2 regions of the Agrobacterium sp. CG160-95 genome follow, and region 2 is predicted to be linked to the other one. Evidence: riboswitches for the same ligand, from Rfam matches in the RefSeq annotation. Region 2 holds a riboswitch; the other holds the start of a gene.

Region 1 (7,357 bases), on a different contig from region 2:
GCGACGGATCAGGATCAGGTCATCCCGCCCTTCTATCAGACACTCGATTCCGTCGCCATCGTGCTGAACAAGTTCAACCGCACGCTCATCGACATCAACGGCCATACCGACTCCACCGGCAGCCAGCAGCACAACCAGGCGCTTTCCGAGCGTCGTGCGGCGTCTGTTGCAAACTATCTCGGCGCACGCGGCGTCGACCAGCGCCGTATTTCGACGCTCGGCTTCGGCCCCTCGCAGCCGATCGCTTCGAACGCAACGCCGGATGGCCGCGCTCAGAACCGTCGCGTCGAAGTGCTGATTTCGCCGCTCAAGGGCTGATTGGCTGAAAAACGGTGAGCCGGGAAACCGGCTCAGCTTTTCCGTTCGGCGATGAATCTGGCGGCCGCGATGAGTATCGCGGCCTTTTCGCCGTAGGGGGCCAGAAGTTCGGAGGCTTCCGCCACCTGTTCCTGAAGCTTGAGGCGCGCCCAGTCTTCACCGCGTAGTGCCACCAGCGTTCCCTTGCCGCGTGCGGCATCCTTGCCGGTTGCCTTGCCCATGGTGGCGGCATCGGCGGTCAGATCCAGGAGATCGTCGGCAAGCTGGAAGGCAAGGCCGATCTTTTCACCGAAGAGGCGCAGTCTTTGCCTTTCGGAAACATCGCTGCCGCCGATGATCGCGCCTGCCTCGCAGGCGAAGCGCAGCAGTGCACCGGTTTTCATAGCCTGCAATGTAATAATGCCGGCCTCATCAGGTGCGTTCTTTTCCGCAGCCAGATCGAGCGCCTGACCGCCCGCCATGCCGCCGACGCCTGCGGCGCGGGCGAGCGAGAGAACGAGAGACGCCTTGCGGTCTGCCTGGAGAGGATTTTCGTCCGATGCGATAATGTCGAAGGCGAGTGTCAGCAGGCTGTCGCCTGCGAGAATGGCGGTCGCCTCGTCGAATTTGCGGTGCACTGTCGGCTGGCCGCGGCGCAGGTCGTCGTCATCCATCGCTGGCAGATCGTCGTGCACCAGCGAGTAACAATGCAGGCATTCCAGCGCGGCACCGACATAATGGGCTGCTTCAGCATTTCCGCCGAGCAAGGCCGTGCTTTCTATGACGAGGAAGGGCCGCAGGCGTTTGCCGCCGTTCAGCACGCCATGACGCATGGCGTCGAGCAGGTTTTGCGGGCGCGTAATCTCATCCGCACGCGCCTCTGCGGAAAGCAGGCGACCAAGCAGGGATTCGGTCTGTGCCGCGTTATCGCGCAGCTTCGTTTCGAAATTCGTCATCTGAGCGTCCATGCCGCGCTCTTTGGCATGGCGCGCGGGGCCAGGCAACCTTTTCGTGATTCCTGAGGTCAACTGTTTGACCGGACTCGCCTTGAAGGCGGCAATGGAATATGAAAGGCTTCGATTGGTGCGGGGCTTTGACGAATATTGAGCAGTACGCCTGAAAGCGACGCAGATTACGCCGTGCTGGCGGAAGACCGGAGCAGTCCGAAGGTGGATTTTCGCACGTTGGCAAAGCGTATCATCATGACCTTGCTGGCGTTGCTGATCCTGCCCTATCTGCTGATCCCGGTTTATGCCCTGCCTTTCATGCGGCCGGTCTCGACGCTGATGCTTGCCGATCTGGTGACACTTCAGGGTTATGACCGGCGCTGGGTGCCGCTCGAGGATATTTCGCCGCGCCTTGTGCAATCCGTAATGATGTCCGAGGACGGACAATTCTGTTTCCACGGCGGCGTTGACTGGAACCAGATGCAGTCCGTCGTCAACAATGCGCTCGAAGGCGCGTCCACCCGTGGCGCCAGCACTATTCCCATGCAGACGGCCAAGAACCTGTTCCTCTGGAACGGCCGCTCGTTCTTGCGCAAGGGGCTGGAGTTGCCGCTGGCGATTGCTGCCGATTTCGTCTGGTCCAAAAAACGGATGATGGAGATTTATCTCAACGTTGCCGAATGGGGACCCGGCATTTACGGCATCGAGGCCGCAGCACAGCACCATTTCAAGGTACCGGCGGCAAAGCTCAGCTCCCGCCAAGCGGCACTGCTTGCCGTTTCCCTACCCAATCCCATCGATCGCGTTGCCAGCAAGCCGGGGCGTGGTTTGCAACGGCTTGCCGGCCTTATCGAACGGCGAGCCCGAGCATCGGGCGGTTATGTGGGATGCGTGCTGGACTGAACCCAGCCCGCCGCCTCAACCCTTCTTGAAAATATAGTCGGTTTCCTGACGCAGGGTCTCGCCGGGACGCAGGATCGCGTAGGGGAAATCGGGATGATTGACGGCATCCGGCCATATCTGCGTTTCCAGACAAAAACCGGCAAAGGGGCCATAATGGCGGCCATCGAGGCCCGGAACGGGAACATTCAGCTTGAAGGCTGAATAGAATTGCACGCCGGGTTCGGTGGTGTGAACCTCAAGGGCAATGTCGGAGGCGGGCGAATAGGCGCGGGCAACCTTGCGCTTGGCGCGACGCTCGGGCGAAAGGCAGAAATTATGGTCGTAGAGCACCTGCTCGCCATCCTCCGTTCGCCGCATCGGCGTCGGGTGGCGCAGGTCGAAGACGGTGCCTTCGACGGAGCGGATTTCGCCTGTCGGGATCTGTTTGTCGTTGGTTGGCAGATAAAAGTCAGCGGCGATGCTGATCTCATGTCCAAGTGCGGTATCAGCACCGTCGAGGTTGAAATAGGAATGCTGGCAGATATTGGCGATGGTCGGTTGGTCGGTCACCGTTTCATAGACCACCGAAAGCACGCCGCCGTCGCGGATCGTATAGGTCGCGGTCACCGTGCAATTGCCGGGATAACCGGCGCGGCCGTCGGGATCGATGATCTGCAGAACCGCATGGCTTTCGCCGTGTTCCATCAGCATCCAGTTACGTTTGCCCATCCCGTCGCTGCCGCCATGCAGGTGGCTGACGCCTTTTTCGTTCAGTTCCAGCTGGTATTCGTGCCCGTCGATCGAGAATTTTCCGTCACCGATACGGTTGGCGTTGCGGCCGGGTGTCGCGCCGAAATAGGATGAATATTTGTAGTCCTCGAATGTATCGAAGCCGAGAACGAGCGGCGGCTGGTGCCCATCGAGGCGCAGGTCCTGAATGACGGCGCCCCAGGTGATAACCTTGGCCGTCAGCCCGCCCTTCGAGATGGTGACACGCTCAACCTTTTCGCCGGTTGTCGTGAAACCGAAATTCTCCCGTGCCGCCGCGTCGCTCATTGCGTCATTCTCCCGATATCTTTGAATTGCCGGCGGACGTTGCGTCATTTTCCGGCAATTCGCAATCCCGCAATTTACGCCGCTAGTTTGCCGATTGCTTCGAGGTCATAAGGCGTCGTCTGATATATCTCGTTGATCCAGTTGCCGAAAAACAGATGGGCATGGCTGCGCCAGCGGTTGAGCGGGGCAAGCTCCGGATCATTGTGCGGAAAATAATCATGCGGCAGCTTGATTGGAACGCCCGAGTTCACATCGCGGAAATATTCATCCGAAAGCGAGGTTGAATCATATTCGACGTGGTTGAACATATAGAGGCGGTTTCCCTCTTTTTCATGCACCAGACATACGCCCATTTCCTCTGACTCCATCAGGATTTCGAGTTCCGGGTGTTTTTCGATGTCGGCGCGGCGCACTTCCGTCCAGCGTGAGACCGGAACCTGAAAGTCGTCGGAAAAACCGTTGAGATATATGGACGAGGGGCAGAGATTGCGGTGACGATAGACGCCGAAAGCCTTTTCCTTCAGTTCGTATTTCGGCACACCATGGAAATGGTAGATGGCGGCCATCGCGCCCCAGCAGACGTTCAGCGTCGAATGGACGTTGGTTTGCGTCCAGTCGAAAATCTTTTGCATCTCGTTCCAGTAGGTCACGTCTTCATAGTCAAGCATCTCGATGGGCGCGCCTGTGATGATGAAACCGTCGAACTTGCGGTGGCGCACTTCCTCCCATGTCTCATAGAAGGACAGAAGGTGCTCTTCCGGCGTATTCTTGGCACGATGGCCGCCAATGCGGATCAGCGAAAACTCCACCTGCAGCGGCGATGCGCCGACGAGGCGCGCCATCTGCACTTCCGTCTTGATCTTGTTCGGCATGAGATTGAGAAGCCCGATCTGGAGCGGGCGGATATCCTGCCGGATGGCCGCCGTTTCTGTCATGACCCGCACGCCCTCATGAACGAGGGTGTCGAAGGCGGGAAGGGTATCGGGAATCTTGATCGGCATGTCGAACTCTCTTTTCGGATGACGTAAAGAACGTTGCGAAAACAAAAAAACCGGCAGCGAAATCGCAGCCGGTCCCAGGAAATTACCCTTTTCCTCGACCCTTTAGCGACTTCTTTAAAGTGGCTGCAAGCCGGTCGGCAAATCACCACTGAGGCGTTTCATAATCCCGAAGCCGACGAAAATCAATATCGGCTGATTTCATCGGGTTTCTGCCTTTCCATTTTTGCCTGAGGTGCGATAAGGCAGGGCATGGATAGAGAACGCTTCACCATTCTGCTTGGCGGCGATGTCACCGTTACCGACCGCCTCAAAGCGGCGGTTGAGGGTAGCCGTGTGATTGCGGCCGATGGCGGCATGCGCCATGCCGCACCGCTCGGGCTCACACCCGAGCTTTGGGTGGGGGATTTCGATTCCACCGACAAGGACCTGCTGGACGCCTGGCCCGATGTGGTGCGACAGCCCTATCCCGCTGCAAAGGCTGTGACCGATGGCGAAATTGCGGTGTCGGAGGCACTTGCCCGCGGCGCGCGTTCTCTGGTGCTTGCCGGTGCGCTTGGTGGAGCGAGAAGCGACCACGCACTTCAGCACCTCCTTTACGCGGTGGCGCTTACTGAGCGTGGTCTCAACGTTACGCTGACCTCCGGCGAAGAGGAGGCCCGCCCGCTGCTGGCGGGGTCGTTCGACCTTGATCTGCCTCCCGGTGCGCTGTTTTCCGTTGCCGGGTTTACCGACCTTGTGGGGCTCGATATCGGCAATGTGCGTTATCCTATCAAGGATTTCCCGCTTGCTTTCGGCTCTTCCCGCACTATTTCCAATGTCGCGAATGGCGGCCCCGTGCATTTCTCGCTGAAAAGCGGAAAAGCCATCGTGCTCGCCCGCCCTTATGATCTGACCGGAGCCTGACGCCTTGGCACCCCCAATTTTGAAACTCGATGACATCAAGCTGACCTTCGGCGTGACCCCGCTGCTCGACGGCGCCAATCTTCAGGTGGAGCCGGGCGACCGCATCTGCCTTGTCGGACGTAACGGTTCGGGCAAGTCGACCCTGATGAAGATCGCCGCCGGTCTGGTCGAGGCGCAGTCGGGCGAGGTTTTCCGTCACCCCTCCGCCACCATCCGTTATCTGGAACAGGCGCCGGATTTTGCCGGTTACGACACCGTGCAGGCCTATGCCGAGGCGGGGCTGGGACCTGGCGACGATCCCTATCGCGTTACCTATATTCTCGAGCATCTGGGCCTGACGGGACAGGAACATCCGGATAGCCTGTCCGGCGGCGAAGCGCGGCGTGCGGCCCTTGCCCGCGTCATGGCCCCTGAACCCGATATTCTGATGCTGGACGAGCCGACCAACCATCTGGACCTGCCCACAATCGAATGGCTTGAAGGCGAGTTGCAGCAGACGCGTAGCGCGCTGGTGCTGATCTCGCACGACAGGCGTTTTCTGGAAAAGGTTTCGACCTCGACCGTGTGGCTGGATCGCGGCCAGTCCCGTCGTCTCAATCGCGGTTTTGCGCATTTCGAGGAATGGCGCGACAAGGTGCTGGAAGAGGAAGAGCTGGAGCAGCACAAGCTCGGCAAGGCCATCGAGCGTGAAGAACACTGGATGCGTTACGGCGTGACCGCGAGACGCAAGCGCAACATGCGCCGCGTGGGCGAGCTTCAGGCAATGCGTGCGGACTATCGCGGCCACAAGGGACCGCAGGGCAGCGTGCAGGCGACGGCTGCGGAGGTGCGGGAATCCGGCAAACTGGTCATCGAGGCAGACGCAATCACTAAGTCTTACGGCGAGCGCGTGATCATCGCGCCGTTTTCGCTGCGGGTGCATCGCGGTGATTGCATCGGTCTCGTCGGGCCGAACGGTGCCGGCAAGACAACGCTTTTGAAGATGCTGACCGGCCAGCTTCAGCCCGATAGCGGCACGGTAAAGCTCGGCACCAATCTGGAAATCGCGACGCTTGATCAGAAGCGTGAAGATCTCAATCCAAACGATACGCTCGCTCATTACCTCACCGACGGTCGCGGCGACAATTTGCTGGTCAATGGCGAGTTGAAACATGTGACGGGTTACATGAAGGACTTCCTGTTCCAGCCGGAACAGGCCCGCACGCCCATCCGCAACCTCTCCGGTGGTGAGCGCGCCCGTCTTATTCTTGCGCGCATTCTGGCGCGGCCTACCAACCTGCTGATCCTTGACGAGCCGACCAACGATCTCGATATCGAAACACTCGATCTGTTGCAGGAAATCGTTGCGGGCTTTTCCGGCACGGTCATTCTCGTCAGCCACGACCGCGATTTCCTCGACCGTACCGTCACCTCCACAATCGCGCCCGCCAATCCGGACCAGCCGGACGGACGCTGGATCGAATATGCCGGCGGCTATTCGGACATGATGGCGCAACGCAAGGGTGCTGCGGAAGAAAAGCGCAAGGCGGAGAAGCAGGAAAAGGCAAAGACCGCCCCTTCCGCCTCCGCGTCGCAGGACGCTTCAAAGGCCAAGGGCAAGCTTTCTTTCAAGCAAAAATTTGCGCTCGAAAACCTTCCAAAGGAGATGGAGAAGGCGCAGGGCGAAATCGCCAAGCGTGAGCAGCGCATGGCCGATCCCAATCTGTTCACCAAGGACCCGGCTACCTTCAATACGCTGGCGCAGGAAATGACGAAGCTGCGCGAAAAGCTCGAAGCCATGGAAGAGGAATGGCTGGAGCTGGAGATGCTGCGCGAGGAAATTGAAGGGTGACTTGGTCGCGATTTCTTGACTGAGGTCTCATCCACCTTTGACAGGGAGCCGGAATTGCCGTTTCCTGTGCGGGTTCGGAGGAGTTCAGAAAATGCGCATGATCTTCGTCAATCTGCCGGTCAAGAATATCGAGACATCGAGAAGCTTCTTCACGGCTCTCGGTTTCACCTTCAATCCGGAATATTCGGATGACCGCACGCTCTGCATGATCGTTGAGGAGAACATTTTCGTGATGCTTCTTCAGGAGGAGCGTTTTCGTGATTTCATCAATGGCGATATCGCCGACGCCACACGCAGCACCGAGGTCCTGACCTGTCTCACAGCGGGAAGCCGTGAGGAAATCGACCGGATGATCGAAACGGCGCTCGCCTCGGGTGGCAGCAGCTGGAAACCGGTTCAGGATCACGGTTTCATGTATGCCGGTAGTTTTCAGGATCCCG
Region 2 (7,357 bases):
GCGTTACATTCATCATTCTCATCTATACTGTCCGTAGCAAGAAGCAGGGCGTTACCATGGCGGCGGCGGCGATGCATGGATTATTTTAGACACTATACACGAGAATCGTTCCGCACGACGTCAGCGGGGCGAAAAATTGCGTTTTCGCTCATCGGCGACAATCCGCTTTGGACAGCGCCCGAACCGGACGAGCACGGACCAACACGCTTTCTCTCTTCGCTGGGGTTCGGCAAGCCTTACATCGCTGCATTCGAAGAGCAAGCTCTCAAAAACGGCTCAACCGTGGAAGACGAATTGCTGGCGAGCGGCCTAGTCGATGCGGATGCGTATTACGGTGCTTTTGCCAGATTGTTGCGATTGCCGTTTCGACCGGAAATCGATCCGGGTCGTGTGGCAGACATCAATTACCTGGACGCGCAACTAGCCGAACCACGGCTCCTGCGGTTGACACCGCTGAATGGTAAGCCAGTGCTGCTGATCGTGCCGGAACTGGCAAGAATGGAATTGCTGAAAGGTATCCTCGATCAGCGTCCGTATCTTCTCGAAGAACTTGCCGTGACCACGCCACAGGCCATGCGCAGCGCGATCTGGAAGGCGGGCGAAGCACGCCGCTGCCGAGACACGCGACATCAGCTTTTCAACGCGGCGCCACAGCATTCCGCAAGGATCACGCTGCATGGCGAGCAGGGTTTTGTCAGCGGCATTTTCGTTACCGTGCTCGTTCTGTCGCTACTGTTTTATACGCAGGCGGCCCTGGCCTATATTCACGTCACCCTCACGATGCTTTATCTCTCCACCTTGCTTTTCAGGTTGTTTGCACTCGTCCATACGCCAAAAGGAAACGATGCGAAAACCGTCATACCACTCCAGCAGGACGGGGAGCTGCCGGTCTACACTATTCTTATGCCGCTTTATCGCGAAGAGGCGGTCGTTGAGCAGCTCATTCATGCGCTGGAGCGGCTGGACTGGCCCAAATCCCGGCTCGATATCAAGCTCGTATGCGAGGCAGACGACGTAGCGACGATCGAGGCCATCCAGCGGATAAATCCCGGTCCGCATATCGAGATCGTCAAGGTGCCGCCATCCATGCCACGCACGAAGCCCAAGGCCCTGACCTATGCGCTTTCCGGCGCGCGTGGCACTTTCGTTGCCGTTTACGACGCCGAGGACCGGCCGCATCCGCTGCAATTGCGCGAAGCCTACGCCGCCTTCCGCGGCCAGCCGGACGAGGTGGCCTGTGTGCAGGCGCCGCTTATTATCAGCAATGCCAGCTCCTCCTGGCTCAGCGCCTGTTTCGCACTGGAATATTCCGGCCTTTTCCGCTGCATGTTGCCCGTTCTTGCAGCGTGCAAGCTGCCGCTGCCGCTTGGCGGCACCTCCAACCATTTTCGCACCGCCGTGTTACGCCGGGTGGGAGGATGGGACCCGTATAATGTGACGGAAGATGCCGATATGGGCCTCCGGCTGCACAGGCTGGGTTATCGCTGCGGTGTCATCCGGCGGCAGACACTGGAGGATGCTCCGACCTCCCTTTCCGTCTGGCTGAACCAGCGCGCGCGTTGGTACAAGGGCTGGCTGCAAAGCTGGCTGGTCATGACCCGCTCGCCCTTCACGACCGCGCGCCGCATGGGATGGATCGCCTATATCGTCTTTCAGCTGCTGATCGGCGGCATGCTTCTGTCGTCGCTGGCCCATCCCTTGCTGTTTGTTTCCTTCGCCTTCATGGCCATAGCAATCCGGGAAAACGGCGCGGATATGCTGCTTTCCTGGCAGGGCATTCTGTTTTTCATCGATACGCTGAATATTTTCGGAAGCTACGCGATCTTCGTACTGATGGGCAGAAACAGGATGATAGCTCATGAGAAACAACAGGTCGGACGGCGCTGGTTGGCGATACCGCTTTACTGGCTGATGCTGTCACTCGCCGCATGGCGCGCCGTGGTGGAATTGAAAACCAAGCCGTTCGTCTGGAACAAGACGCCGCATATGCCGGTCATCAGGAACAAGGCCTGACGACCAGATTTCATAAACGAATTCCGGTTCCGTCAGCGCCGCCACTGCGGATATGGCACAAACCAAAACGCCTTGCCGATCGAGGTTTCTCCATCGGCAAGCTTTATCGCTTCGCAAAAGATCGGCCGAGCAGCTCTACTTGGTAACGAGCTTGTTCTTGATAAGGCCCACAATGATCTGGACAATCAGGCCGCCGACGCCGCCGCCAACAAGCTGGCCGGCAAGAGCGCCTATATCCATGCCGCCGGCGGCAGCAGTTCCCGCCGTCCCGAGCAGCGATCCGAGCACGGTTCCTCCGCCGATGCCGCCAATAGCGCCGGCAATCAGGTTGCCGAGCGCACCGAGATCAGAATCCTTGAGTATTTTTCCGCCGGCCGAACCGCCAACCGCACCGCCGACAATTTGGGCCAATATCGAAGTAAGATCCATGTCATCCTCCTCACAGGTTTCCCCGACCATTCGGAGAAACAATGCTTCCCATTCATGTCTGTGCGGGCCGGAGAAAGCGGGCCTTGAGCCTTAGTCTTTCTCGCCGAAAAGTTTCCAGACCACGGCGCCGATTGCGCCTCCGAGGATCGGAGCGAGCCAGAACAGCCAGAGCTGTTGCAGCGCCCATCCACCAACAAACAATGCCTGTCCCGTCGAGCGGGCCGGATTGACGGATGTATTGGTGACCGGAATGGAGATCAGATGAATAAGTGTGAGAGCAAGGCCGATTGCGATCGGCGCAAAACCAATGGGAACCCTGCCATGCGTCGATCCCAGAATGACGATCAGGAAAAATGCCGTCAAAATGACTTCGATCAGCAGCGCCGACACGAGCGAATATCCACCCGGTGAATGTTCCCCGTAACCATTTGCGGCAAAACCGCCAATATCGGCACCGGCTTTGCCGGTAAGGATGACATAAAGCGCCCCCGCCGCGACAATCGCCCCTAAAACCTGCGCCACTATGTAAGGAACGAGGTTCGATGCCGGAAATTTGCCAGCAACGGACAGACCGACGGAAACGGCCGGATTAAAATGACCGCCCGAAATGCCGCCGACCGCATAGGCCATGGTCAAAACCGTGAGACCGAAAGCGAAAGCGACACCGAGAAAGCCAATGCCGAGTTCAGGAAAAGCAGCGGCAAAAACCGCACTGCCGCAACCTCCGAACACGAGCCAGAAAGTGCCAAGAAATTCCGAAAGAAGCTTGCGACTCATAACACTCCCCCAATAATGTTACGACCGCATCAACTATTACGTGCAATTTAATTGTAGTCAAGCTAAATCGCATAGTCGCACGTTTGCCGCAGCGATGGCGGTGACATGCGCGCTTTTGGCTGGCCAGGAAGTTGTTTGGATTGCCTTGAAAATATGGAGCGGGTGAAGGGAATCGAACCCTCGTATTCAGCTTGGGAAGCTGCTGCTCTACCATTGAGCTACACCCGCGCCGCGCACAAGACATCGGACAGTTCTTATCGGGTGTCAAGCACCCGACAGGATCATTACTCGGTGCGGAAATGCTTGGAGAGCTTCAGGCCCTGTGCCTGATAGTTGGAGCCAAGGCCGCTGCCGTAGAGGCCATCAGGTTTTTGCAACATGTGCTCGTAAACAAGCCGGCCGACGATCTGGCCGTGTTCGAGGATGAAGGGCACCTCGTGGCTGCGCACCTCGAGAACGGCGCGGCTGCCCGTGCCGCCCGCCTGCGCATGGCCGAAGCCTGGATCGAAGAAGCCCGCATAATGCACGCGGAACTCGCCCACCAAGGGATCAAAGGGCGTCATTTCGGCCGCATAAAGTGGCGGTACATGCACGGCTTCACGCGAAACGAGAATATAGAACTCATCCGGATCGAGGATCAGTTCGGCACGGCCGCGGGCGTATAGAGGTTCCCAGAAATCGAGAACATCGTGCTGAGCCTTCTTGTCGACATCTACCACCGCTGTGTGATGCTTGCCGCGATAGCCGATCAGCCCTTTTTCGCCAAACCCCTTTAGGTCGATGGAAAGCGCGATGCCGCCGCCGGTCACATTAGGGGTTTCGCTGGCGACCAGCATCTCCGTCTCGTGCAATTTCAGAAGCTCGGCTTCGTTGAGCAACGAGTGGCCGATGCGGAAACGGATTTGCGAGAGGCGCGAGCCACGGCGCACGACGACCGGGAAGGTGCGCGGGCTGATTTCCAGATAGAGCGGGCCGGCATAGCCCGCAGGTATCTTGTCGAATTCCTGCGCATTGTCGGTCATGACACGGGTGAAGATATCAAGACGCCCCGTCGAGCTTTTCGGATTGGCCGAAGCCGACATATCCGCCGGCAGCTCGAGGCTCTCCATCAAGGGCACGATGTAGACGCAACCGGTTTCCAGCACCGCCCCCTCGCTCAGATCGACCTCGTGCAGGCTGAAGCGGTTGAGCTTGTCGATGACTCGGGTTCCGGGGCCGGGCATGAAACTGGCGCGCACGCGATAGGCTTTGGAGCCCAGTCTCAGATCGAGGCTCGCGGGTTGCACCTGATCGACATCGAGATCAGCCTCGCTTTTCAGCTTGCCGCCCGCAAACAGCGCCCTGATCGCGCCATCCGCCAAAATGCCCGTGGTTCTGGTCATGATCATCATTCCTTTTTACGGCGACAAAACCAAAAGGAAAGCATTGACGCAAGCCGGTCACGGCAGTATGGCAAGCTTATCCCGTGGTGATTTGGCCGGTCGGCTTGCAGCCACGTTAAACAAGTGGCTAAAAAGACCGGGTGCTAGGAACCGGTCTGCTTTTGCGACCGGTTTTTTTGTTTTGAGGTGATCACATGAGCAATAAATGGCGCCCGGCAACCCAGCTCGTTCACGGTGGTACGCTACGCTCACCCTATGGTGAAACGTCGGAAGCGATCTATCTGACCCAGGGTTTCGTTTACGAAAACTCCGAAGCCGCCGAAGCGCGCTTCAAGGGCGAAACGGATGGCTTCATCTATGCCCGCTATGCAAGCCCGACCAATGACATGTTCGAAAAGCGCATGTGCCTGCTGGAAGGTGCGGAAGACGCCCGTGCGCTTGCCTCCGGCATGGCCGCCGTGACAGCCGCCATCATGTGCCAGCTGCGTGCCGGCGATCACATCGTTGCTGCCCGCGCGCTTTTTGGCTCCTGCCGTTGGGTGGTAGAAACGCTTGCACCCAAATACGGCATCGAGTGCACGCTGATCGACGGACGCGATCTCAACAATTGGGAAAAGGCGATCCAGCCGAACACCAAGCTGTTTTTCCTCGAAAGCCCGACCAACCCAACGCTCGAAGTGGTGGATATTGCCGGCGTGGCGAAGCTCGCCAACCAGATCGGCGCGAAAGTGGTTGTCGACAATGTTTTCGCCACACCGCTTTTCCAGAAGCCACTCGAACTCGGCGCCCATATCGTCGTTTATTCGGCGACGAAGCATATTGACGGTCAGGGCCGTTGCCTTGGCGGCGTGATCCTTTCCGACAAGAAGTGGATTGAGGAAGAGCTGCAGGACTATTTCCGCCACACCGGCCCAGCCATGTCGCCGTTCAATGCCTGGACGCTGCTGAAGGGCATCGAAACCCTGCCGCTGCGTGTCAAGCAACAGACGGCCAATGCCTCGAAGATCGCCGATTTCCTCGCCGACAGCGGCAAGGTTGCCAAAGTGATCTATCCTGGTCGCGCCGACCATCCGCAGGCAGACATCATCGCGCGGCAGATGTCGGGCGGCTCGACGCTCGTGGCTTTCGAACTGAAGGGCGGCAAGGAAGCGGCATTCGCACTGCAGAACGCGCTTGATATCGTGAAGATTTCCAACAATCTCGGCGATGCCAAGAGCCTCATTACCCACCCTGGCACCACGACGCACAAGAACCTGACCGACGAGGCGCGTGCCGAACTGGGTATTTCCGGCGGGACCTTGCGTCTTTCCTGCGGTATCGAAGATACGGACGATCTGCTGGAAGATCTGGCGAAGGGTCTTGCGGCCGTTTCAGTTTAAGGATTCAATCGACATACCGCCATGGCCCGACTTCGCCGTCGGGCCATGGCACGCATCCCGCCTGGGTGAGAGCCCGCGTCGGGCAACCAATATTTACCTTTACCGTTATCCCTAACGGTGAAAAAACGGCGCAACAGAAGATGCACGTGGTCGTCAAGTCATTCATTTTCTTGACGATAGCCAGAACCTGTAGTGTAGGATGATGGCAGCAGGGAAAATATCGAGGTGTGGCGCGTATGTATCGTGCTCTGACAAGGGATATCGAGGTAACGGTCGATCCGTATTATCTCGAGGAGCAGTCCGACCCGGATGACGATCGTTATGTCTGGGGCTATAAAGTCGTGATCTCGAACAATTCCGATGTTCCGATAACACTCGTCAACCGCTATTGGCACATCACCGACCAGAACGGACAGGTGGATGAGGTCTACGGGCCGGGTGTCGTCGGCGAAAAACCGCATCTGAACCCCGGCGACAGTTACGAATATTCATCCGGCTGCCCGCTGGATACGCCGTCAGGCCTTATGTTTGGCCACTATGAAATGGAAACGGACAAAGGCGAGGTGTTCAACGTCACCATCCCCGCCTTTTCACTGGATTCACCCGGCCTGTTGCGGGTGCTGAACTGACAAAAAAGCCGCGCCATTCACAAGCGCGGCTCTCCTCGTCAGACGTTTTCAAACTCGCTGACATCGTAACGATAGGTCGTGGAGCAGAACTCGCACGTCACGGCAATCGCACCGTCTTCCTCACTCGCCTTGATCTCCTCAGCGGTGAAACCGGACAGCACACCCTTGATCTTGTCCCGTGAACAGCTGCAACGGTCGAAAATGACCTGCGGATCGTAGATGCGAACGCCGCTCTCGTGGAAAAGCCTGTAAAGCAGACGCTCCACTGGCACCTGCGGATCGGTCAGCTCGTCGGTATCCACCGTATTCAGCAGCGACACTGCCTCTGTCCAGGCATCGTCCTCCGCCACTTCATAATCGCCCTCGTCGCCGTCACCGCCATGGAGATCGCGCATGCGCAAACGCTCGGGCGCCTGCGGCAGGAACTGGGCAATCACGCCGCCTGCACGCCAGCTATGGCGCGGCTTGCCTTCGCCGTCACGGTCGAAGAACTGGGCAACGCCGAGGCGCACGCGGGTGGGAAGCTGTTCCGACTGACGGAAATAAACCCCGGCGATTTCTTCCAGCGAAGAACCGTCCAGCGGCACGATGCCCTGATAAGGCTGCATGCCGACGCCCTGATCGATGGTGAAGGCCAGAATGCCGGTTCCGAGCAGTTGTTCGGGCGAGGTTTGCCCCGCAGCGACAGCTTCCGCCAGCCGCTCCTCATCGAAACGAGCATAAGCGCGCATGCTCTCGGGCGCGGTGA

What was found. A riboswitch is a leader RNA that binds a small molecule or an ion and turns the genes downstream of it on or off. The one in region 2 is predicted to bind S-adenosylmethionine.
Region 1: it holds a riboswitch for S-adenosylmethionine, as region 2 does, so the genes downstream of both, metA (homoserine O-acetyltransferase MetA) here and ACQZ63_RS04930 (O-succinylhomoserine sulfhydrylase) in region 2, are expected to answer to the same signal.

The regions. Positions count from the first base shown of each region.
Region 1 covers NZ_JBNWDU010000006.1:181,906-189,262, reverse strand. Annotated here, with positions in the region: gene ACQZ63_RS20575 (OmpA family protein) at 1-318, shown strand, start outside; gene ACQZ63_RS20570 (polyprenyl synthetase family protein) at 351-1,265, opposite strand; gene mtgA (monofunctional biosynthetic peptidoglycan transglycosylase) at 1,401-2,147, shown strand; gene ACQZ63_RS20560 (aldose epimerase family protein) at 2,163-3,182, opposite strand; gene metA (homoserine O-acetyltransferase MetA) at 3,257-4,183, opposite strand; SAM riboswitch at 4,266-4,342, opposite strand; gene ACQZ63_RS20550 (thiamine diphosphokinase) at 4,433-5,086, shown strand; gene ACQZ63_RS20545 (ABC-F family ATP-binding cassette domain-containing protein) at 5,091-6,917, shown strand; gene ACQZ63_RS20540 (VOC family protein) at 7,009-7,357, shown strand, end outside.
Region 2 covers NZ_JBNWDU010000001.1:984,367-991,723, forward strand. Annotated here, with positions in the region: gene ACQZ63_RS04905 (glycosyltransferase family 2 protein) at 76-2,013, shown strand; gene ACQZ63_RS04910 (hypothetical protein) at 2,149-2,442, opposite strand; gene aqpZ (aquaporin Z) at 2,533-3,219, opposite strand; tRNA gene ACQZ63_RS04920 (tRNA-Gly) at 3,374-3,447, opposite strand; gene ACQZ63_RS04925 (2'-deoxycytidine 5'-triphosphate deaminase) at 3,504-4,601, opposite strand; SAM riboswitch at 4,675-4,753, shown strand; gene ACQZ63_RS04930 (O-succinylhomoserine sulfhydrylase) at 4,796-5,980, shown strand; gene apaG (Co2+/Mg2+ efflux protein ApaG) at 6,217-6,609, shown strand; gene ACQZ63_RS04940 (Hsp33 family molecular chaperone) at 6,648-7,357, opposite strand, start outside.